Regions from separate parts of the Gluconobacter sp. P5H9_a genome, predicted to be linked through region 2. Evidence: riboswitches for the same ligand, from Rfam matches in the RefSeq annotation. Region 2 holds a riboswitch; the other holds the start of a gene.
What was found. Region 2 has a riboswitch for thiamine pyrophosphate ahead of KP708_RS12965 (TonB-dependent receptor). Riboswitches for the same ligand answer to the same signal wherever they lie in the genome.
Positions count from the first base shown of each region.

Region 1: another riboswitch for thiamine pyrophosphate. It lies ahead of thiC (phosphomethylpyrimidine synthase ThiC); the one in region 2 lies ahead of KP708_RS12965 (TonB-dependent receptor).

Region 1 is NZ_JACRVW010000005.1:194,862-206,822, forward strand. It holds gene KP708_RS07575 (S10 family peptidase) at 1-152, shown strand, start outside; gene KP708_RS07580 (histidine kinase dimerization/phosphoacceptor domain -containing protein) at 308-2,512, shown strand; gene purF (amidophosphoribosyltransferase) at 2,598-4,037, opposite strand; gene KP708_RS07590 (CvpA family protein) at 4,063-4,626, opposite strand; gene KP708_RS07595 (hypothetical protein) at 4,630-4,932, opposite strand; gene thiC (phosphomethylpyrimidine synthase ThiC) at 5,000-6,853, opposite strand; TPP riboswitch at 6,912-7,061, opposite strand; gene KP708_RS07605 (DUF1543 domain-containing protein) at 7,163-7,660, shown strand; gene KP708_RS07610 (gamma-glutamylcyclotransferase family protein) at 7,692-8,039, shown strand; gene hemA (5-aminolevulinate synthase) at 8,115-9,326, opposite strand; gene KP708_RS07620 (LysR family transcriptional regulator) at 9,323-10,276, opposite strand; gene KP708_RS07625 (pirin family protein) at 10,389-11,093, shown strand; gene KP708_RS07630 (YidB family protein) at 11,225-11,584, shown strand; gene KP708_RS07635 (EAL domain-containing protein) at 11,637-11,961, opposite strand, start outside.
Region 2 is NZ_JACRVW010000016.1:51,692-63,652, reverse strand. It holds gene KP708_RS12980 (TonB-dependent receptor) at 1-2,115, shown strand, start outside; gene pnuC (nicotinamide riboside transporter PnuC) at 2,180-2,740, opposite strand; gene KP708_RS12970 (phosphotransferase enzyme family protein) at 2,731-3,873, opposite strand; gene KP708_RS12965 (TonB-dependent receptor) at 3,878-6,253, opposite strand; TPP riboswitch at 6,335-6,467, opposite strand; gene KP708_RS12960 (S46 family peptidase) at 6,606-8,687, shown strand; gene KP708_RS12955 (MFS transporter) at 8,806-10,035, shown strand; gene KP708_RS12950 (YdcF family protein) at 10,032-10,613, shown strand; gene KP708_RS12945 (AGE family epimerase/isomerase) at 10,607-11,866, opposite strand.

The sequences.
Region 1 (11,961 bases), on a different contig from region 2:
GCTGGATGAAGGACCATCTGACGGTCGGAGCAGACCGCGTTTCCCTGCATCTCTATCAGGGTGGCCACATGCTCTATACGCGCCCGGCCAGCCGTCATGCTCTGTCTCTGGACGTTGCATCCTGGATGCAGCAGGACGCAATCCAGCAGTAAGCCAAATTGACAACAGGGGGCAGAAAACCTTAAGGTTCACGATATATTCCTGTTGAATTGTCGTATTTTCACAGGGGTTTGCTTTTCGAGCAGCCCCTGCCTAGATGACAAGACCAGATACTTTCTGCATTTCCGCCAAGAGGGATTTTCAGACCTTGACCTTATCGTCGAAGATCTCTCTCCAGTCGGGGCAGCCCCTTTCAGATGCCCTGCTCACATCCTGCGATCGTGAGCAGATCCATCGCCCGGATGCGATCCAGCCCTACGGGCTTCTCCTGATTGCCAAGGCCGATACTCTTCAGATTATTGCCGGCGCAGGCGATCTGGAAGCGCGCCTCAATTCGAACTGGCTCGGCCAGAGCCTACCTGATCTTCTGAACATTCCAGCAGATGGGCTGAAACAGTCAGGCGGCAAGGCCCTGAATAATACCCGGGTCTCCGGCCTGCAGGACGAGACGTTCAATGCCCAGTTCCACGTCTCTGGCGAGCACCTTCTGGTAGAGCTGGAGCCTCTGGACAGTCGTAATTTCCTGACGTGGGAAATCTTCAGCCAGATTGATGCCACAGCTGATCGTTTCGAGCGTTGCCCGGACATTGCTGCCGTGTGCCATCACGGAGCGCAGATCTTCGCCAAGCTGACCGAATTTGATCGCGTTCTTGTCTATCGCTTTCAGGAGGACGGTTCTGGCTGCGTGATGGGCGAAAAGCGCAATGACGCTTTCCCGTCCCTCATGAATCATCATTTTCCAGCCAGCGATATTCCCCGGCAGGCGCGGGCGCTTTATCTGCGCAACCGTATCCGGGTCATTCCAGACATTCATTATGAGGCTGCCCCTATTCGCCCTGCTGAAGCAGGGGTTTCGGGTATCGACCTGAGTGACGTCCAGCTTCGCAGCATTTCGCCCGTCCATTTGCAGTATATGTCGAACATGGGCGTGGCGGCCTCAGCCTCCATCTCCCTGGTCGTGGACGGCATTCTGTGGGGCATGATCACTTGCCACAACGCCACTCCCCGCATTCTCTCTGAAGACATCAGAGCGGCATGCCGGACGCTCGCTGGCGTCATGTCACGTCAGCTTCGGAACAAGGAAGAACTCATCACGTATCAGGAGCGTTTGCGCCTGAGAAATGCCATTGAGTTCGCGACGTCCCATTTCGACCCTGCCGCGTCCGTAAAGGACAACCTGCAGCGATCCGTCACGGAGTTACACAGCCTGTTTCCCTGCGATGGCTTTGCAGTCATTGATCAGAAAGAGATTAAAACGTCTGGCAAGGTTCCTGAACATTCGGATCTCCTCGCCATTCGTGACTGGCTCCGTCTGGGCAGCAATGGCGGGATTTTCTGTAGCTCGTGTCTGGGCAAGGACTACCCACCCGCAGAGATGTGGCCCGAGGCTTCTGCCGGAATTCTGGCCATCACACTTCCTTTCCGAACTTCCCTGACGCTTGTCTGGAGCCGGGTCGAGATCGTTCAGGTCATCGAGTGGGCAGGCAATCCTCACAAAGGAGCACCTGACCACGACGGGATTCTGCATCCCCGCAAATCTTTCGAGTCTTGGGAGCAGACCGTTCTAGGCCATTCCCATCGATGGACGACAGAACAGAAGCAGGCTGCCCGTCGTCTCCGCCGCAGCCTGATTGCCGATTATCAGACCCAGCAACTCCGCGAGCTGAATGCGACCCTGACGGCGACAGTTCAGGAACGTGAGAGCCTGATTCAACAGAAAGACTTCCTGATCCGTGAAGTAAACCATCGTGTGCAGAATTCACTGCAAATGGTGGCATCTTTCCTGAAGCTTCAGGCCCGGACTTCCACGAACGAAGAAACCACCGAAGCTCTTTCTGAAGCCCAGCACCGAATTGCGGCCATCGGGCTGGTTCATCGGCGTCTGTATCGTGGCGATCAGATGGGCATGGTTGATCTGAGCCGCTACCTTGAAGAGTTGATGGAAGAGCTCTGCTCTTCACTTGGCGAGGAATGGCAGGCGCAACTTCGCATGGTTCTATCACCCGTCTCCATTTCGGCAGACCGCGCCATCAATGTAGGGCTGGTGCTGACGGAACTGGTCATCAATGCCAGCAAATATGCCTACGGCGGCCAAGCCGGTCCGCTTTACCTCTCGCTTTCCGTCACTGGCGACCGTCTGACGCTGACTGTTTCTGATCAGGGCCGTCATGACATCAATCTGAACGGAAGCGGTTTCGGGACACGCATGATGAAGGCTGTCGTCGGCAGCCTTGGTGGTACCCTCACCTATACGCCGCTTTCCCCGGGCCTTGAGGCTGTCATGGCCGTGCCGCTCGACATCAACGGACCTGCCTCAGCGCATGAAGACATTCCTGACGGTCTGTATTCCTGAAAGCATCTGTCTGAGCACAAAAAAAGCGCCTGCTCCCTCATGAGAGCAGGCGCTTTTTATATGGTCGCAATAGAGCGAATATCACTCAGGAAACCAGATTTCCTTCTTTATCCACGAGTGCAATCGGATAATCGCCCGTGAAGCAGGCATCACAATAGCGACCGGCCCCATCTGCACGGCTTTCATGACCGAGCGCCCGATACAAGCCGTCAAAGCTGATGAACGCCAGACTATCGACACCAATAACGGAAGCCATTTCTTCCATTGTGTGCGTCGCAGCCATTAGTTTGCTCTCTTCGGGCGTATCGATGCCATAGAAGCAAGGGTGACGCGTTGGCGGGGACGTAATGCGCATGTGCACTTCCGTCGCACCGGCCGCGCGCACCATATCCACAATCTTGCGAGACGTCGTTCCACGTACAATCGAGTCATCGACCAGAACGACCCGACGTCCAGCCAGAACCGGACGATTGGCGGAGTGCTTCATCTTCACGCCAAGGTTTCGGATCTGATCCGTTGGCTCAATGAATGTCCGGCCGACGTAATGATTGCGGATGATACCCAGCTCAAACGGGATGCCGCTTTCAGCCGCATATCCGATCGCAGACGGTACGCCGGAGTCCGGCACTGGCACGACGACGTCCGCTTCGACTGCCGTCTCGCGTGCCAGCTCCGCACCGATGCGCTTGCGGGCTTCATAGACAGGCTGGCCTTCAAGCACTGAATCAGGCCGTGCAAAGTAGATGTATTCAAAAACGCAGAAGCGCCCACCCTGATCGCCAAACGGGCGAAGAGACCGAAGCCCCTCAGAGTTTATCACTACGATTTCGCCTGGCTCGATGTCCCGAACATATTCCGCACCAATGATGTCGAGCGCACAGGTCTCACTGGAAAGAACCCAGCCACCATTCGAATCTTCGTAACCCGGCATCCGACCCAGAACCAGCGGACGTACGCCCAATGGATCACGCATGCCAATCAGGCCGTCATCGGGCGTCAGGGTAATAAGGGAATATGCCCCCTTCACCTGCTTGACGGCATCAATGAACCGATCGAGCACTGTGGTGTACAGAGAGATGGCAATGAGGTGAATGAAGACTTCCGTATCCGTGGAAGAATGGAAGATACATCCGCGCTTTACCAACGCCTGCTTCAGGGTCGCGGAGTTGGTGAGGTTCCCGTTATGGGCGACTGCCAACCCACCGAACTCATAGTCCGCATACAGCGGCTGCACATTCCGGACATGCGTTCCGCCTGTGGTGGCGTATCGGTTATGACCGATTGCAACGCTTCCCGGCAGCGTCGCCATGACACGGCTGTCTCCGAAGACATCACCGACCAGCCCCAGACCTTTGTGCTGATGGAACCGTTCGTTATCGAAACTGACGATTCCAGCAGCTTCCTGACCACGATGCTGAAGCGCATGGAGTCCAAGAGCGGTCAGGGCAGACGCATCAGGCACGCCCCAGACGCCGAAAACGCCACATTCCTCGTAAGGACGGTTGAGAGTATCGGAGGCAGTCATGCAGTTCGGCCTTTCCGGACTGGGTTCACAACGACGCGTCATGACCGCTTGTGAGCGGCGATGCAAGATGTGGTTGCAATGAATGTGGCAGATAACCGGCAAGTCGGGATGCTCCGGCTTCAATATATGGCCCGGTGAAGCTTCCCTGCATCAGGTAGGAGGTCCAGGAGCCGAAAAAAGACCCTGCCAGCAGATAAAGTGCGATCAGCATCACATATCCGCGCAGAATGCCGAAAATAGCGCCCAGTATGCGATCTACGCCGCCAAAAAGAGTGCCCCTCACCGCTGCTCCTACACGCCCGGCGATCGTCGTCAGAGTTAGCAGAATGACGACAAACAGGACTGCCGCGCTTACGCTCTCCGCCAACCAGCTTTCATGCAGATACGGAGAAATCCACGGAACAAGGGCAGCGTGAAACCGATAGGTGAGAATGACGGCAGACGCCCAGGCAACAAGCCCAGATAGCTCGGTCGTAAAACCGCGCGTGAGTCCCCACAGAGCAGACAGACCAATAACGATCAGCACGCCGATATCCAGCCGGCTCAGATCATCCGGCGAAATATGAGACAGATCTGGAAGAGAGGGCATGGCTCAGGGCAGTTTGGTGGAACGGTAATGACCGCCTTTACGGGGACGGATGCCATTAGCACGAAGTTCTTCCGCCAGGCGGATTCTTTCGTTCAGTTCTGCCCAGACCTGGTCAGCATCAACACCCCGCGCCTTCCACACCTTCTCAAGAAGGCCGACAAAAGCCGCACTTTCCCGAACCAGGCCCGCACGATCATTGACCATGACATGCAGCACGCAGCTTGAAGCCGAATTGCCCAGTCGGGTCGCCAGTTTCGTGACTTTGCGGGTTTTTCGGAATGGGCGAAGGTCTTCCTTAAGCGGCATCACTCTATGATGAGGGTGATGACCTATGGACGCAAGGCCATCACCCTCAATCATTCCGCGAAGGGCGTTATTCCGCGATCGTTTCTACTTCGTTTTCTGGAACGTAGAGTTTTGCCCCATGTTCCTGAAAGACCTCACTCATCTGCGCCATACCATCCTGACGTTCCGCCTCACGGCGAATGTCATGACTGATTTTCATGGAGCAGAACTTTGGACCACACATTGAGCAGAAATGAGCCGTCTTGTGCGCCTCTTTCGGAAGCGTTTCATCGTGGAAGCTGCGTGCCGTATCCGGGTCCAGCGCCAGATTGAACTGATCTTCCCACCGGAACTCGAACCGTGCACGGGACAGCGCATCGTCTCGTAGCTGAGCCGCAGGATGTCCCTTCGCCAGATCTGCCGCATGGGCAGCAATCCGGTAGGTTATAACGCCCGTTTTCACGTCTGAGCGGTCCGGAAGACCCAGATGTTCCTTCGGCGTCACGTAGCAGAGCATCGCCGTCCCGAACCAGCCAATCATGGCCGCCCCGATACCGGACGTGATGTGGTCATAACCCGGCGCAATGTCGGTCGTTAGCGGACCAAGCGTGTAGAACGGCGCTTCCCCACATTCCTTGAGCTGCTTGGTCATGTTGACCTTGATCTTGTGCATCGGCACATGACCCGGCCCTTCAATCATGACCTGACAGCCCTTTGCCCAGGCCACCTTCGTCAGTTCACCCAACGTCGTCAGTTCAGCAAACTGTGCCGCATCATTCGCATCGGCAATCGACCCCGGACGCAGGCCATCCCCCAAGGAGAAGGTGATGTCATACCGGCGCATGATGTCGCAGATCTCTTCGAAGTGCTCGTAGAGGAAACTCTCGCGGTGATGCGCCAGACACCAGGACGCCATGATGGAGCCACCACGGGAGACAATGCCCGTCGTACGCTTTGCTGTCAGCGGAATGTGCTGAAGGCGGACACCGGCATGAATCGTGAAATAATCCACGCCCTGCTCGGCCTGCTCGATCAGCGTGTCGCGGAAAATTTCCCACGTCAGCTTCTCAGGAACACCATTCACCTTCTCCAGCGCCTGATACAGCGGCACCGTGCCGATCGGCACTGGAGAGTTCCGCATGATCCAGTCACGGATGTTGTGAATGTTCCGCCCTGTAGAGAGATCCATCACCGTGTCCGCGCCCCAGCGGATGGACCAGACCAGCTTCTCGACTTCTTCTGCGGCAGACGACGTCACCGCCGAATTGCCGATATTGGCGTTCACCTTCACAAGGAAGTTTCGGCCAATAATAACCGGCTCAAGTTCCGGATGGTTGATATTGGCGGGGATAACAGCCCGGCCCCGCGCAACTTCTTCCCGCACGAATTCAGGCGTAATGAAAGCTGGAATAGAGGCCCCAAAATCCTCGCCATCGGCAAGGCGTTCTTCTGCCCCTTCAGCCATCTCAGCACGGCAGACATTTTCGCGATGAGCAATATAGATCATCTCTTCCGTGATGATCCCTGCCCGCGCAAATTCATACTGGGTGACGAATTTCGCGCCCTCGCCGGAATAGACCTCATGTGCCGCAGGACAGGCCGGAACAGCCTGAGCTTCGCTGGCAAATCCATTGTCTTCCGGTTTGACCGCACGAGCTGGAACCTGCTGGAAGCCCCGCTTTGCAAGCCATTCCGCCCGCGGAGCAGACAGACCCTTCTTCACGTCAATCGTGACAGACGTGTCTGTGTACGGACCAGACGTGTCATAAACTCTGACAGGCGCCTCATTGGCTGACGGATGCAGCGCGATTTCGCGATAGGGAACCAGGATATCCGGACGCCCCGGTGCTTCGGACCATTTCTTGCAGGACCCTTGGATCGGGCCTGTCGTCACGTGATCTACCGCTGGTTTCTGGTTCAGGTTTTGTGGAATATCACCCATGTTCGCCCCCTCTGAGGCAGAGGGAGTAACAACACGGAACACCGGCTATGCCAGTTTCGTTGTGTCTCAACACCATTCCCTCCGCCGGTTCTAACCGGATCAGGTTTCCCGGATGCAGAATGCACCCGGCAGGGTCGTCACACCGCAGACCTTGCAGTCTTTCAGTGACCTCTCAGCTTCTTCGGGCGAAGCTCCCCCTGGTAGGGGCCACACTCATCGCATCCGCTTCGTCCTGTCAATGCGTTTCACCGTGAAGTGAGGCCGATAAACAGCTATGACCCGCTTTATTTTACTCAGGAGGGCACGCCCTTGAACCTCTATGTTTTCTATCTCGGCGGGGCAGCACCCGGCGCCAATATCGAAGTTCATGATGTTCAGTTTGCGATCGCGAACAAGCCGGAAGATGCCTATCCCTCTCTTGCGGAGCGCTGGTTTGGAGTACGAAACTCCCTGCACGTTGATGCCTATGGTGTCATTGCATGGGCTGACGGACATGCTGTCACACTCAGTCCTGAAAAGCCTGTAGGCGGCAAAACGCTCTATTTCATCAATATGGGTGGGTATGCGCCTGACGAACTCAAGGAAGAGCACGCCTTCACGTTTCTTGTTGCTGCATCGCCAGAAGAGGCCAAGGCAACAGCCAAAAAGACCTTATTACCGGGCTATGACCACCGCCACCGCGATAACTTCATGGAAGTGGATGACTGCCTGCCTCTGGAACAGATTGACGGGCTTTACATCCATCTGACTCCACAGGACGACGGGCACCCTGTCACAGCGCTTTGGCAAGGCTACCGAAAGATCTAACGTCCCTGCGCTTTATCTCACGGAGCTACTCATGCCTGACCAGATGCCAGTTTACCTGTTTTCTTACGGAACACTCCAGCAACCCGAGGTTCAGTTGTCCTCATTCGGTCGCCTGCTGCATGGCGAAGAGGATGCGATGACGGGCTATCAGGCGTCGATGATGGAAATCACAGACGCTGCTGTCATCAAGGCCAGCGGCAAACGCTTTCATGCTGTTATTCGCCCTAATGACAATCCACAGGACGAAATCACGGGGCAAGTCTTCCGCATCACTGAAGCTGAGCTTCTCGCTGCGGACGCTTACGAAGTGTCCAGCTACAAAAGGGTGCAAGTTGCCCTGCGCTCAGGCAAAAATGCGTGGGTCTACGTGCTCGCCTGACCAGCTTAGAATTAAAAAAGGCAGCCAGTGACCCGGCTGCCTTTTCCAGAATTCAGAACGCTGACCTACCTGACTTCAGGCAGCTTCAGAGCGCTTGAGCTGACGTTCGCGCCATAGCGTAGAGAGTGCTTCGACCAGTTCATCAATTGCTTCGTTTGTATGAAGCGGCGTCGGCGTCAGACGCAGACGCTCCGTTCCGCGCGGGACGGTCGGGAAGTTAATCGGCTGGATATAATGCCCGAAGCGGTTCAGCAACTCATCGGAGAGATCCCGGCAAAGTTCTGCCTCACCCACCATGACGGGGACGATGTGGCTCGGATTGCCGACATGCGGAATGCCTGCCTTGTTTAGAGCGGCACGCAGATAGGCAACCGCACGCTGCTGACCTTCACGCTCGACGCTGCTGCGCTTGAGATAACGGACGCTGGCCAGAGCACCCGCAGCAATCATCGGCGGCAGAGCCGTGGAGAAAATAAAGCCAGAACCAAAGGAGCGCACGAAGTCACAAAGCGGCGCGGAGGCAGCAATGTAGCCACCCACAACGCCGTAGCCTTTGCCCAACGTCCCTTCAATCACCGTCAGACGATGGGACAGGCCCAGCTTTTCAGCCACGCCCGCACCGTGATCGCCGTACATGCCAACAGCATGAACTTCATCAAGGTAAGTCATCGCACCGTATTTGTCGGCCAGATCACAGAAGGCTTCGATCGGTGCGATGTCACCATCCATGGAATAGACGGACTCAAACGCAATGATCTTGGGAACGTCTACTGGAAGTTCTTTCAGGCGACGCTCCAGATCTTCCACATCATTGTGACGGAAAATCTGCTTCTCAGCGCGGGAATGACGGATACCTTCAATCATGGACGCATGATTGAGCTCATCAGACAGAACCACGCAGTTGCGCAGACGGCCTGCAATCGTTCCCAGCGTCACCCAGTTAGACAGGTAACCTGAGTTGAAGAGCAGTGCACTTTCTTTGCCGTGCAGGGACGCCAGCTCTTTTTCCAGCTCCACATGATAGTGGTTGGTGCCGGAAATGTTGCGTGTTCCGCCTGCACCAGCACCCGTCTCATCAAGGGCATCATGCATCGCCTTGAGGACTTCCGGGTGTTGCCCCATGCCGAGATAATCGTTGGAACACCACACTGTGACGTCACGACCGAGCCCATGATGATAGGCTTTCGGGAAATTGCCGGACCGGCGCTCAAGTTCCGCAAAGTAACGGTAGCTGCCATCGGCGCGCAGACCGTCCAGGGCGGACTGGAACATCGCATCATAATTCATCGCGTTTTCTCCTGCGCGGCACTGTAATCCTGTGAAATCTTTCCGCCAAGGGCCTGCTCCAGATAGGCCAGCAGAACACGGAGCCGCGCAGGCATCTGCATCCGGGTGGCACCACACCCTACGACCATGAACCAGACCGACAGAACACTCCCCCGCCACTTCGGCAGAACCTCGACCACTCGCCCCGCCTCCAGATCCCTCCGCAGCATGAAATCTGGCAGAAGCGCTAGGCCTGAGCCATTTCTGAGCGCCGGCAGAAGCATGTCTCCACTATTGACCATCATCCGGTTTCGAAGTCGGACAGACGCCTGCTGGCCATTCTCATGTGTAAGGCGAAGAAGGTCCGGCAGATCGGAATTCGCGTAGAGCAACCCTGCATTTCCTGAAAGATCTTCCGGTTTTTCGATCCTCCCGAGTCTCTCCTTCATCTGTGGCGAACAGACCAGCCGCATCACAGAACGGCAAAGAAGATGAGCCCCTCCGTTGGTTACGGGGGCTAGGTCTCCCGGTGTAATGCGGACAGCTGCTTCAAACCGGCCACTCAGCAGGTCGACGGTCCGGTCATCGAGATCAATCTCCATAGAAATATCCGGATACCGGTCCATGAATTCCGGCAGAACAGGTCCAAGAATATCCAGCCCGAACCCCATGGGAGCAGCCAGGCGGATCGTTCCCCTTGGGCTGACCGAGCCTTCCCGCAGCTCTGCTTCCAATCCTTCACCATCGGCCAGCATCCGCCGTGCGCGTTCCAGACATGCCACTCCGGCGGATGTCAGGGAGAGGTGACGGGCACTTCGCTGGAAAAGGGTCGTCTTCAGGCGATGCTCCAGACGTGCAATCACCTTGGACACTGTAGGCGGAGACAGCCCTAGAGTTCGTGCCGCAGAGGCGAACGAGCCGCTTTCGGCGACACGGGCAAAAACAGCCCACCCTTCAAGATCCGGGAGCATAGAGCCTCTCTAAGATGCGCTTTATGGAAACTTTATGTTTCCATCAATTCCATTTTCTTTACGCCACATTGCGCCCATCTTGAAGGCCATAACCTTTACTGAGGAGCGACCAATGCTCGATATCAGACCCTTCTCCTCGCTTGGCCACGCCAACCACGGATGGCTGGACGCCCGGCATCACTTTTCTTTCGCTGGCTACATGGACCGGCACCGCATGCACTGGGGCCGTCTGCGCGTCTGGAACGATGATAAAATCGAAGGCGGCACAGGCTTCGGCGCTCATCCGCACAAGGACATGGAAATCATCACCTATGTTCGCACCGGAGCCATTTCTCACGAGGACAGCCTTGGCAACAAAGGCCGTACGGAAGCTGGTGACGTTCAGGTCATGTCTGCCGGCAGCGGCATCGTCCATGCCGAGTTCAATAAGGAAACCGAAGACACCACCCTCTTCCAGATCTGGATCATCCCCAATGAACCAGGTGGCACGCCCAGCTGGGGCACGCGACCATTCCCAAAAGATGCTCGCAATGGACGGTTCGTAACCCTTGCCTCCGGCTTTCCGGAAGATGATGCCCTGCCGATCCGGGCCAAGGGCCGCGTTCTGGGAGCAACCCTGAAAGCTGGCGAAACCCTGACCTTCGAAACCAGCCGGGAAAACTTCTCCTATCTCGTGCCGGCGACAGGAAGCCTGGAAATCGATGGGCGAACCGTTGCAACGCGGGACGGTGCAGCGCTGACCGATGTGGACAGTATCGTCATAACTGCGCTGGAAGATGCAGAAATTGTTCTGGTAGAAAGCGGCCCCCTCGACTGACAGGGCAAGGCGGAAACATCACGCAAAGGTGTTTCCGCCGCATGCTACACACGCTCGATTCAAACGTTGTTACTGTAGGGCCAAGTCCCCCCGGATGCGGCCAGTCTCTCTCTTGATGAGGAGTACGGGTCATGACAACCACGACCGAGACCAAAGGCCAAAAATCCACCTCCCTATTCGTCCGTTTTGGTGACTGGCTTAGCAATGCCAGCATGGACAGATCAGGGCTGACAGAAGTGACCATCCGACTGATGCGTGACGACTGTCATCTTGCGACCCGTGTGAGCGAAATTCACAATACGGAAAGCAATCCTCTCACCCCCAAGGAAGTTGAAACCCTTATGGGAGAGAAGCACCTTAAGTATATTGCGGATCAGACGGGGCAGTCCCTTGAGGCTATCGAGGATGCTCTGACAGGCGTTCTGCCCATGCTTGCCAACTTGCTTCGCGTAGATCCAGAACGCCTGTTCCAGTACCAGTGTAAGATATGAGAACCTGAACGGCAGCTATTATCACCTATCGAAGGTAGCTGCCGTTTTCTCATTAGAGGCCTTCAGCCGTACGGGTCATGCGCCGCCTCTTTGAGCGACCCTCCACACTTGCAAAGCGCTCATTGATCTGAGCGGTCGTTTCAGCTCCAGCCAAAATGAGCCCGGACGCCTCGGAGCAACCGGTTTTCTGCACAAATTCCAGCTGCTTGGTCGTATCTACTCCTGTAGCACGAATGCACAAACCAAGCGCTTTGACAGCCTCAAGAGCGGCCCGGTAGAATACAACTGCACCTTCGTCGAGCTCTGGAACGTCGCCCTGCGGATTCCAGGTTAAGCTGGACGCTGACAGAACTGCCAGATCAAACTGAACACCGTCC
Region 2 (11,961 bases):
CCGCAGGATGTCATGCATACACCGCAGAACATCAATGTTGTGCCGCAGGCCCTGATGCAGCAGCAGAATGTCAAATCTCTCGATGAAGCTCTGAGGAATGTGCCGGGGGTGACAACGTCCATCGGTGAGGGCGCTGGTGGCATGAACGGGGATCAGTTCCTGATCCGCGGATTTCAGGCCCAGAATGATATTTATGAAGATGGTTTGCGGGACTTCGGTGTGTATTCCCGCGATTCATTCAATTTCGAAAATGTGTCTGTCATCAAGGGGCCGTCTTCCGAAGTCTTCGGGAATGGTACGACGGGGGGCGCCATCAACATGGTGACCAAAACTCCGGGTTTGAAGAACCATTCTGCCGCTGATTTTTCGGGCGGATCAGGCAGTTATTATCGCGGCACGCTGGATGTGAACCAGAAAATCAATGACTCTACAGCCTTCCGGATTACGGGCATGGGCGATGAGCATAATGTTGTAGGACGAGATTATATCTTCTCCCATCGCTGGGGTGTTGCTCCATCGCTTGCATTTGGGATCGGAAAGAGAACAACACTTATTCTGCAGTACATGCACCAGCAGGAAAACTCCGTTCCTGATTTTGGTGTCCCGGTCGTTACCAAGCCGGGCGCAAAGTACGGGCAGCCTATTACGGAATACGGTATCCGTCGGACGAACTGGTACGGAACGGATAACGACCAGAATGCCACCAACTCCAACATGGAAACAGCACGTTTCAGCTTCAAGCTGAACAAGCATGTCACGTTCTATGACGATTTGCGTGGTGGTGAATATTACCGGTCTTTTGCAGCCTCAAAAGCGACCTGCGATACCACCTGTGTGAATAATTACTTCAACGGGGATGCCTCAAAAGCACTTGTTGCGCGTTCCGGGCCTGTTGGTGCAGGCGCGGGCACGGGCGCCGGAACGTACATGGCACCGTTGCCTTATGAGCAAACAAGCTGGTCTGTGCAGAATGTCGGTTCAATGGTGGCTGATTTCCATACGAGCTTTCTCAAGCATCAACTGGTTGCCGGGTTTGATGTGGAGCGCGTTAATGATGTTCGCTCCCAGTCGACGTATCTGAAGCCAAAACCTTATGCGAACCTTGTTAATCCAAACCCGCATGTGGGAAATCTGGATCTCGTACCAGGGGACATGAATCCGGGTGGTCTGGTGTCTCTGGGTTCACTGGGCGCGAAGTCTCACAGCAATGGGTACGGGTTCGACACCGGTCTGTTCCTGTTCGATCAGATCTGGTTCACCAAGTGGCTCTCTGTGAAAGGTGGTTTCCGCTGGGATCGCTGGCAGACAAGCTATAATCTGACGGGAGGCAATGTTGCGAAGAACCCCGATCAGCATTTTCATGATGTCACAGGCGTCTTCAATCCGAACGCCAGCCTTGTCGTAACGCCGGACGAACATCAGACTTATTATTTCACCTGGGCCAATTCCACGACCCCAATGGGAATGTACGTCACCAATGGGTCTGTTCCCATTCGTCCGGGAACCAATTCTTTTGCCAGCCCGGAGAAGGCTCAGCTTTATGAGCTTGGCGCCAAGTACAGCATTCTCCATGACCGCCTGGGCCTGACCGCCTCACTGTTCCGTCTGGACAAGGGCAATGCATTGAACGCTGATCCGGTGACGGGTGAAATTCAGGGCTCTTCTGACCGGCAGCGTAATCAGGGTCTGGAACTGTCTGTCGGTGGTGTCATTCTGCCGGGCTGGAACGTGTCCGCGACCTATGCCCTCTATGATAGCAGCACGACGTCTTCCGCCACGAAGGCAAACCGTGGCAAGAATGTTCAGTATGTGCCGCACAATCAGGCAACACTCTGGTCCGCATATAGTGCCTTCCCGGATAAGCCCTATAACCTGACGGTGGGTGGTGGACTGACCTGGCGTGAGCATGTCTGGTTGAATGCGGCCAATACGCTGCGTGCACCCGCCAACCTAGACTTCAGTGCCATGATTTCCCATCGCTTTAATCAGCATTGGAAAATCTCTATGAATGGTTACAATCTGGCCAACAGATTGAACTATCAGAGTCTTTTCTCAAACCGTTCAACGCCATCCGCAGGGCGCATGTTCCTGGGAGAAGTCAGCGTAGCGTATTGAGGAAAATGCGTTTCGGTTGAGAGACTGTTCTTTATGTGGCGGGAAAGCACACTTTGCTTTCCCGTTATTCTTGAGACGCTCTTTGCCATTTGAACAGTCCATGCACCGCCAGACCCACAAATATCGCGTAAAGTGCAGCCGTTGGATAAAGGGTGCGATTGATAAACATGGCAATATAAGCTGTGTCGATCACGATCCAGCAGGCCCAACTGATCGTATGGCGTCGCGCGGCCCAGATCTGCGCGACCAGACTGTAACTACTCAGGAAAGCATCAGCCATAGGGGTGGGGTCATCTGTAAAACGCGCCAGACAGAAAGCCCACAATCCGCCGCCTAGTGCGCCGCTCAGTAGACCGAAGAGAAGCCCGCGCCCTGAAAGCGGCCGAATATGCAGGGTGTCATCACCCTGAGCGCCGTCTCTTATCCAGCACCACCAGCCATAAATCAGACAGCCACAGAATACAGCCTGAAGACAGGCATCAGCGTAAAGATGAGCTTTGAAAAATACCCATCCATATAAGAGCGCGGCAAGAAGAGAGAATGGCCAACAGGCCATGTTGCGGCGTGCTGTCAACCACACGCCCATGGCGCTGAGCAGGGCCGCGATGAGTTCTGTCAGGGACATACCGCAGTGCCGTTCAGAGTTTTACGGAGCCAGTTCAGAAGGTGTTGTCCTTCATGGCCTGCAAACCAGTGTGCATGGCCCAGAAGATAGTCCGCATAGGCAACGTGTGCGGATGCCTCATCGCGAAGCAGCGCGCTGTAATATGCGACCTCAGACAATGCGAATTCGACATGAACAAGCGGTAGAAACGTAACGACCAGTTTGCATTCCTGGGGTGTGAGAGGGCGGATATTCTGATAGCCCCTCAGAAGTGCGGTTAGCTGGTCCGATGAGACGCGATAATCGGTTGAGAGCCATGAGATGGCAGTGCGTTCAATGGCAACGGCGAGATCGTAAGCGGCGCAGGTGCGATCAGACATACCAAAATCAAAGATCCCGCAAATTTCGGCATCTGGAGTATCCGAAGTCCAGAACTGGTTGGATGGATGCCAATCGCCGTGTCCCCAGCAGGGGACAATATCCATCAGGAGGGGTCGAAGCTTTGCATGGAAAGGTTCGAGAACACTCAGGATCTGCTGCCAGGATTGGGGATTTAACGTTGCATTGAGGTCCGGTTGAGACGCGCTCCAGACGCGAAGGCCAGTCTCAAGATCCGGGTGGGTAATGGCGTTGAAGCTGGACAGCAAAAGCCGATCAGGGCGGGCGCGGGCAGTATAATCCGTTGCCGCAAGATGCAGACGAGCGAGTGCACTTCCTGCCGTATGTGCCTGTTTGGAACAGAGAAACGGCTCCCAGGATTGAACGTCTCGATAAAGGTCCAGACCGGGTAAAGGAGGAAAGACCTCGTAAACCCAGCCATGATCCGTCAGCGCCGAATGTCCATTCTGCGTTTTGAGCGGTGAGGTCACGGGTAGGTCATGGCGCACAAGGTGTGCCATGAAGTCATGTTCTTCCGTCAGGGCGTTCTGATCGCGCAGGCGTGGGTCGTGGCGCTTCAGGAACAGCGTCGTGCCGTCGATAAGGCGGATCAGGGCCGTCGCGGAGAATGGGCGTTGTCCATGCCACAGAACGGTTTCCGGAACGGCTGTGTTGGGAAAAAATGCCAGAACACGTTTTGCTTCAGCGAGCGTCAATGGCGGCCAGTGCCGTTCAGCCTGCACACCCTTCACGCCGAACTGTCCGGGAGCGGCCACGGGTTCAGAAGCCTGTGGACGCGGTGAACAGGGCCGCGAAACCGCCGCCGATGTAATAACTCGGGGCGCTCCCACTGATCGTGCTGCCGTAAGTGCCCGTCGTGTCTTTTGCATTCAGGGTTGGGCTGGCGATGCCGGACAGGGACCGTTCATTGGTGATGTTGATGAAGTTCAGGCGCAAGGCGGGCTTATGCAGGCGAGACAGATCACCGAAGCGATAGCCAACGGAAATATCGCCTGTTGTGCGGTCTGACATCCGCTCATCATTCATGAACGTTGCGTATTGGTGCCCGGTGTAGTGCAGGGTGGCCACGCCGAAGATGTGCCCATCATCGTAGCTGATGCCGGCCGCGGCCTGAAGTGTCGGGCTTCGAACGGCAATCTTGCCCTTGGTTGGCAGAAGATCGTCACCTGAGGCGATGTTGTTATCAATGGTGGCGTGTAGATACTCGCCCGAGACGTAAGGGCTGAAATGATGCCAGGGGCGGAGGCCGATTTCCACATCCACGCCGCGAGAGGTCTGACCTCCGGCATTCATGGTCGTCTGAATGATGGAGCCGTTCTGGGAGGCCAGCGTTGAGATCTGGCGGTTGGTGAAATTGTAGTTGAACAGCGTCAGGCTGCCGATGATCCATTGTCCCGTGCGGCGATATCCCAGTTCTTCGGAAATGGAATATTCGTTGCGGACATCCGCGCTCCCTGTTGTTGCGAGTGCGCCGGAGGTCGGGTCGTAGGTGTTGTAAAGTGCCGTCTGGTCTGGCGCGCGGAAATTGGTCGTGGCGTTGAAGAAAATCTGGTTCTGCTCATCAATGCGCCAGCGGACGCCAAGACGCGGCAGAGGCTCCATGCTGTTGGACGCCACGCGATACTGGGGGCCGGGAACATTGTTCGTGCCGGCGCGGCTCATCATAACGGCCTTGAAACCCGCTTCGATGGTCAGGCGATCATGAAGGAGCGAGATATGGTCGCCCACATAGAGTGCGTTGGTCTGGGAAATGGTGTGGAAGCTACCGCCCAGCAATTTCTGCCCGTTCTCAAGATGGATCAGGCTGCTGCTGTTTTCTGCCCAGATATCGCCCGAAGCACCGGTGGCGGACACGGTTGTGAAGGGCTGCTGCTCGTTGTCGTCTCCATAATCGTACCAGTAACCGAGTACGAAATCGTTCCAGCCGGTTTTGTAATGCAGGGCTGAATTGAAGCCGGAGCGATAACTGCGTTGCGTGTAGTTGGCCCGAACGACAGCGGTCCCGTCCTGCGCATTGGGTAGCGTAAGCGTGTCACTCAGGGGCTGAGTGCCGTTATAGAGACCTGTTTCCGTCAGTGTGGAGCCACCCGGAACGTTGCCATAGGCGAACTGTGCGTAGGGTGTGACGTCGAGGGAAAGCTTATGCGTCAGATGCAAATGGACGGGTGCGCCTGCATAGAAGGTGCGTTCCGGCGCGCGCCACAGACGCCAGTAATTGACGGCGTTGTCTGCGTTGGAGGCGTCATAATGGCCAGCAAGGTTATTCGCGCCATGAATTCCATCGGCTTTCCAGCTTTCCATCGTGACCTGCGGATAATAGCTGGTGACGGTGGTGTTGAAGGAACCGATGAGGCTGGCGCGGTTGCCCTGACCCCAGTCCTTCAGGAACTTGAAATCGACATGCTGGCGTTTGTCCCGCCCCGGCCCACGCCAGTTGTCGCTGGCGCTGTGGGAATAGGATACAAAGCCACGAATGCCGGAATTGCCGATGTTGCCCGTTTCAAGGCGAATGAATTCGCGGTTGGTGTCGAAGGAGCCATAGGAGACGCTGGCGAAGCCCCCGGCTTTCTGTGACGGATCGAGAAAAGACAGGCTCATTAGCCCTCCGGCGGCGTTCAAGACAGGGCTGTCCAGATCTGCGGAACCTTGGGCAAGTGCGACCTGACTATAATTCTCGCTATCGGCAAACTGGCTCGGATAGCCTGAATAGTAGGCGACATCGTTCAGCGGCGTGCCTTCCAGCACATAACCGATGGCATCATTGTTCAGGCCACGAACAGTTAGATTGGTGTTGGGCGAAAAGCCGAACGGATCGGATGTGGCGACATTCGCACCGGGCAGCATGGAGGCGAGCTGATAGGCCGTCGCCATCGGAGGCTGTTTGTCCATGTAATCACGGCTGACGGAGCTGACGGAGCGCACGCTGTTTTCCGGTCGGATCAGTCCGCCGCCGGGCTGGTGCCCGGGTGCGCTGTCAGAGATGCGGTGAACGGTTATGTGTTCGGTTTTTGGAGCAACAGAGGCAGGTGGGGTGAGGGCTGTGGTGTCAGCTGCGTGCACCGTACCAGCACAGACGGTCAAGCCGAGCAGGACGGCAGGAACCTGACGGGATTTGCGCGGAAATCTGGTGGTCATGATGGTGCTGTCCCGCCTGCAATGCTGCGATCCCCCTGCAAGGCGGGGACGACGATAGACACCGAAAATCCAGTCTGTGGATCTGTCAGTAGCCACCATCCCTCCGCCAGCATGAACTGGATCAGGTTCGATGGGTCACTGCGCTGGTATGTCTCGAAAGCACATACCCTCAGCAGTCTCTCAGCCCTTTGTCAGGGCGCCCCAAGGTGAAGATGCACTCCTTCATGGGCTGCGAGCGAATGTCAATAAATTCCGTATTGCGTGGGGGTATCAAAATTTCGTCGGCAGGGATGGAGCGCCGAGGCAGAGCAGGATAGAGTATTGTTATAAGATAACATTTTTAGGATCTGTCATGCGTGTTGTTAAGCGCTTGTTACCTGCTCTGCTCATTGCAGGCACAGCCCTCGGTTCAGCTCAGGCTGAGGAAGGAATGTGGACGTTCGATCATCTGCCAGCCCGTCAGTTAAAGCAGCAATATGGGTTTGAGCCTTCCGCTGAATGGATCAATCATGTCATTCAATCTTCAGCACGTCTGGCAGAAGGATGCTCGGCGTCTTTTGTCTCTGGTGATGGGTTGGTGATGACAAATCATCATTGTGCCAATACCTGCCTGACCGACCTGTCGGACAAGACGCATGATTATTTTCATGATGGTTTTTCGGCAGCAGATGTTTCCAAAGAGCCGCAATGTCCGGGTATGGAATTGGATCGTCTGGATCAGGTGAAAGACGTGACAGGCCGTGTCGCTGATATGACCTCAGGCAAGCACGGGGCGGATTATGCAAAGGCGCTTCAGGCTGCCAGTAGCGTTCTGACGAAGGAATGTGCGGGCGGAGATGCAACACACTGGCGGTGTGATGTTGTGACGCTCTATCACGGTGGTCAAACTGCGCTCTATCGCTATCGTCGGTATCAGGATGTGCGTCTTGTGATGGCCCCGGATCAGGATATCGCATTCTTTGGCGGCGATCCGGACAATTTTACCTTCCCACGTTATGATATCGACCTGTCGATGTTGCGGGTGTTTGAGGACGGTAAGCCGGTCCACACACCTTTCTTCAAGTTTGATCCGAAAGGGCCAAAAGCAGGAGAGCTGGTGTTCACGTCTGGTAATCCGGGGCGAACGCAGCGGTCTCTTCCGGCCAGTGCATTGACGTTTCAGCGGGACGTTATCCTGCCAACCATCATTGGGGTGTATTCTACCAGTGAAGGCGCGCTCTGGCAGTATTCGCGTGAAAGCAAGGAACATCTGATTGAAGCGCAAAATACGCTGTTCGGCGTTCAGAACGGCCTGAAATCTCTGTCGGGCACCGTGAAGGCTCTGCGGGAACCCGACGTGATGGAAAAGCGTGAAGCGGAAGATCGCGCTCTTCAGGCCTGGATTGATGCGGATGCCGAGCGCCGCAAGACCTATGGCGAGCCGTTCAAAAAAGTGGAGGCTGCACTGGCCGTACAGCGCCAGTCTTACGTCCATGACTTTGCCATTGCCCGTACAGTTCATGGCCTGCTGGGTGATGCTGTCATGCTGGTATCAGCCGCGCAGGAGCGACAGAAGCCGGATGCCGAGCGTCGTGCGGGCTACCACGATGCCGAACTGGCTGAGCTTGAAGCTGAAATTTCTGCCAAAGTGCCTGTGCATGTCGATCTGGAAACCATGACGCTGGCTCTGGGCATGACCACGATGCGTCAGATGCTGGGTGAGGATGATGCTGCCGTGCATCTGGTTCTCGGCACAAAAAGCCCCGATGAACGCGCTGCGGAGCTGATGCAGGGAACGAAGCTTGCTGATCCTGCGCAGCGCCTTGCGTTGTATAAGGGCGGTGCAAAGGCCATTCAGGCATCTACGGACCCGATGATTGTTCTGGCACGTCAGTTGCAGCCGGTTCTGGATGTGATCCGCAATCGAAGCCGTGATCAGATCGAAGCACCAATGCACGAAGCTCAGGGTGCGATTGCCCGTGCCCAGTTTGCGCGCGCTCAGGCAGAAGGAAAGGCAGATACGCTTTATCCGGATGCTACATTCTCACCAAGACTGTCTTACGGCACCGTCAAAGGTTGGCAGGATGGTGCCAAGACCATTGCGCCCTTCACAAACTTTGCCGGGATGTACAGACATGCGACCGGGAGCGATCCGTTCCGCCTGCCGCAGGTCTGGCTGGATGCGAAGCCTCATCTGGCACTGTCCACGAATCTCGATTTTGTTTCGACGAATGATATTGTGGGTGGAAATTCAGGCTCGCCGGTCATTAACCGGCAGGGCAATGTGGTAGGTCTGATTTTCGACGGGAATCTCGATAGTCTGGCTGGCGATCTTTATTACGATGGCGAGCGCAATAGAGCGGTTTCGACGGATACGAGCGCTATCATGGCTGCACTCAAGACCGTCTATCATGCCGATGCCCTTGCTCAGGAACTGGAACAGGGACACCTGTAATCATGATGTGAGGGTCATTCCTACGGAATAACCCTCGACATCCAATGTAAGATTCCTGACAGTGGGTGGATGCCAGTCTGTCCGTCTTCCTGTTGTTTTCAGCCTGGAGTGTCCCCTGATGCTGGGTGACACTTTCCGCTCTCTGGGGCGGCGCAATTATCGTGTCTGGGTCTGGGGAGCACTGTTCTCCAACATCGGAACATGGATGCAGTTCACGACGCAGGACTGGCTTGTTCTCACTGAATTGACCCATCACGATGCCATGGCCATTGGCATCGTGATGGCCCTCCAGCTTGCCCCGCCTCTTTTGCTTATGCTCTGGACCGGACTGATTGCTGACCGGGTTGAGAAGCATCGCTTTCTGCTTTTTACACAAGGTGCTCTGGGTGTGCTGGCTGTTGCACTGGGTCTTCTTGTCGTTACGGGATCGGTCCGTCTCTGGCAGGTGGATCTGTTTGCTTTCCTGAGTGGTTGTGTCGCCGCGTTTGACAGTCCTGTTCGTCAGACGTTTGTTGGTGAGTTGGTGGGAGAGACTGACCTTCCAAATGCCGTGGCCATCAATTCCATGTCCTATAATGCTGGACGTATGATCGGGCCTGCGGTGGCAGGGTTCTGTATTGCGGAAATTGGTTCAGGCTGGTCGTTTGTCTTGAACGGGTTTTCGTTTTTCGGCGTCATGGGCTCTTTGCTCTTTATTCGCCGCGAAGACCTGTTTCGGCATGCCAGGGCGAGGGAAACCGAGCGCAATGCCCTGACCAGCGGACTGCGCTATGTCTGGGCGCGCGAAGACCTTCGGACCATTCTGATTATGTTATTCATTATCGGAGCGTTTGGTCTCAATTTCCCGATCTTTATTGCGACCATGGCAGTTGGCGTGTTTCACGTCGGCGCGCATGGCTATGGAATTCTGAATTCCGCCATGGCCGTGGGCACCATTCTGGGGGGCTTTCTGGCAGCAGGTCGTAAAAAGGCAGATTTTGACGTTCTGCTGAATGGTTCATTGATTTTTGGTGTGGGTTGTCTGTTGGGAGCATTGGCCCCAACATACTGGCTTTTTGCCTGCACGTTACTCATTACCGGCGTATCATCTCTGACATTTACAGCCACTAGTAACAGCTTCATGCAGCTTTCGAGCGACCCATCCATGCGAGGGCGCGTGCTGGCCATCCGGTTTGCTGTTTTTGCAGGGTCATCCCCATTTGGTGCCCCTGTTGTGGGATGGGTTGCCAATTATTTTGGGCCACGGTGGTCCCTGGGTGTCGGAGCACTGTCAGGCTTTTTGGCGGCAGTGGTGGCGTTGTTATACATCCTGCGCATGCGGGAGCAGCAGGGCGAGAAGCACTCGTGACCGTTGGCTGGGGAAAGCGGATTGCGGCAGCGGCGTTGGCTGGCGGTATTATATGTGCGAGTTGGTGCGCATGCGTTGCCGTAACGGGTATGCGTGCTTCTGCCAGCCCCGCAGAAATGGGCGTCATTTTTGGCACAGCCGTCACGGATGCGGGCGTGCCGAAGCCAGCGTTGCAGGGCCGTCTGGAAACCGGATTGTTACTCTGGAAAGAAAAGCGCGTTCGGGAATTGATGGTGAGTGGAGCTGTGGAAACTGCCAATCATCAGGATGAAGCTGAAATCATGGCGCACTGGCTGGAAAATCACGGTGTTCCGGCAGAAGCGATCATTGTTGATTCACAGGGAAACAATACCTGGCTAACGGCTCTGCATGTTGCGCAGGAAGCGCCGGAAGGGGCGGTTGTCGTTTCGCAGTGGTTTCATATCATGCGGGCAGAATGGGCATTGCGGCATGCTGGCGTGAAAGACGTGTCAGGCGCTTATCCAAAAGTCTTTCGGCTGCCTGAACTCTACTATCTGTTCCGGGAGGCCGTGGCGCTCCCGGTATACTGGGTGACGAAACCGACCCCTGCTCAGTAGGGCACACCAATCTGTTCGATCGCTGTTGCGAGTGACGGAGCCAGTGGCATGATCGGTGCCAGAGTGGATTGGTAGGCGTGGTAAAGGTCGCCTTTACCTTTGTAGATATGCTCTGTTGGCTCGCCTTCCGGGCTCACTTCGTTGAACCAGCTTCCAAAATCCCGATCAATCAGGGTTGTGTCGATATAGTCCCAGATCGTGCGATACCAGTGCTCGTAATGTGGATTTCCTGTGCGCTTATACAGGTTGATTGCCGCCGTCAGAGCTTCTGCATGAGCCCAATGGACGCGGGAAGGCACATGGGGTTTGTGATCCCAGTCGATTGTGTAAACCATTCCGGGAAGACCATCGACGTTCCAGCCTGACTTCATGCCGGTTTCGAAGAGCGCCTGTGCGTCATGAAGCATCCAGCCCGGAGCTGTTTCGCCTCTGCGGAGCAGCGCTGCCTCCAGTTTCACGGTCAGGTGAGACCATTCAACGAAATGACCCGGTGTCATGCCGTAGGGGCGTAGATCGTCCGTAGGTTTGTCTTCATGATAATTCTGCAGCAGATCCCAATTCTGGTTGAAGTGCTCGGGCATTGCGAAGCCCTGCTGTGGGGCCAATTCATGCACAAACCGGGTGACAATCCGCAGCGCGCGGCGCAACCACTTCACATCGCCGGTAACATCCGCAAGAGCCATGAAGGCTTCTGTGGAATGCATGTTACTGTTGGCCCCGCGATAGTTCTCTTCGTCTGACCAGTCATCTGCGAAGCTTTCGCGCATGACGCCTTCGTCTTCAGACCAGAAATGCGTCTCGATCTGATGGATGGCATCCTTGAGAAGTGCGTTGGCACCTTCCACACCGATCAGAACAGCAGAGGACGCGGCAAGTGCGACGAACGCGTGCAGATAGGCCTGCTTGCGCTCATGAGGCTGATCCGCGAAGTGGTTCCAGCCCCCGTGCTGCTGGTCCCGAAAGGATGTCATGAGCGCATTCACGCCATGTGCGACGAGCGGCGCGCTTCCTGGAATGCCCTGGAGTTCCGCAGTCGCATAAGCGTGGACGCACCGCGCAGTCAGGGTTGCTTCTGCCTTGGCGCCTTCAGGAAGATGACCTTCCATATCCAGCCCTGCAAAACCCCCGTCGATACAACCTTCCTTGCTGAAATCCAGCAACCGACGGCCCTGCATTTCGAGCCATGCCCGGTGAGATGGTCGACGGATCCAGGCGTCTCTACTAAGCAGAATGGGGGAGAGGCGATCGGTCATAAAAACTCCATACTACGGTGGTAGTAGTCAGACAGTCTGATGAGGACGCATCAGCAGCGGTTGGGTTCCTGAGGGTCTCGTCGGCGGTACGCGCT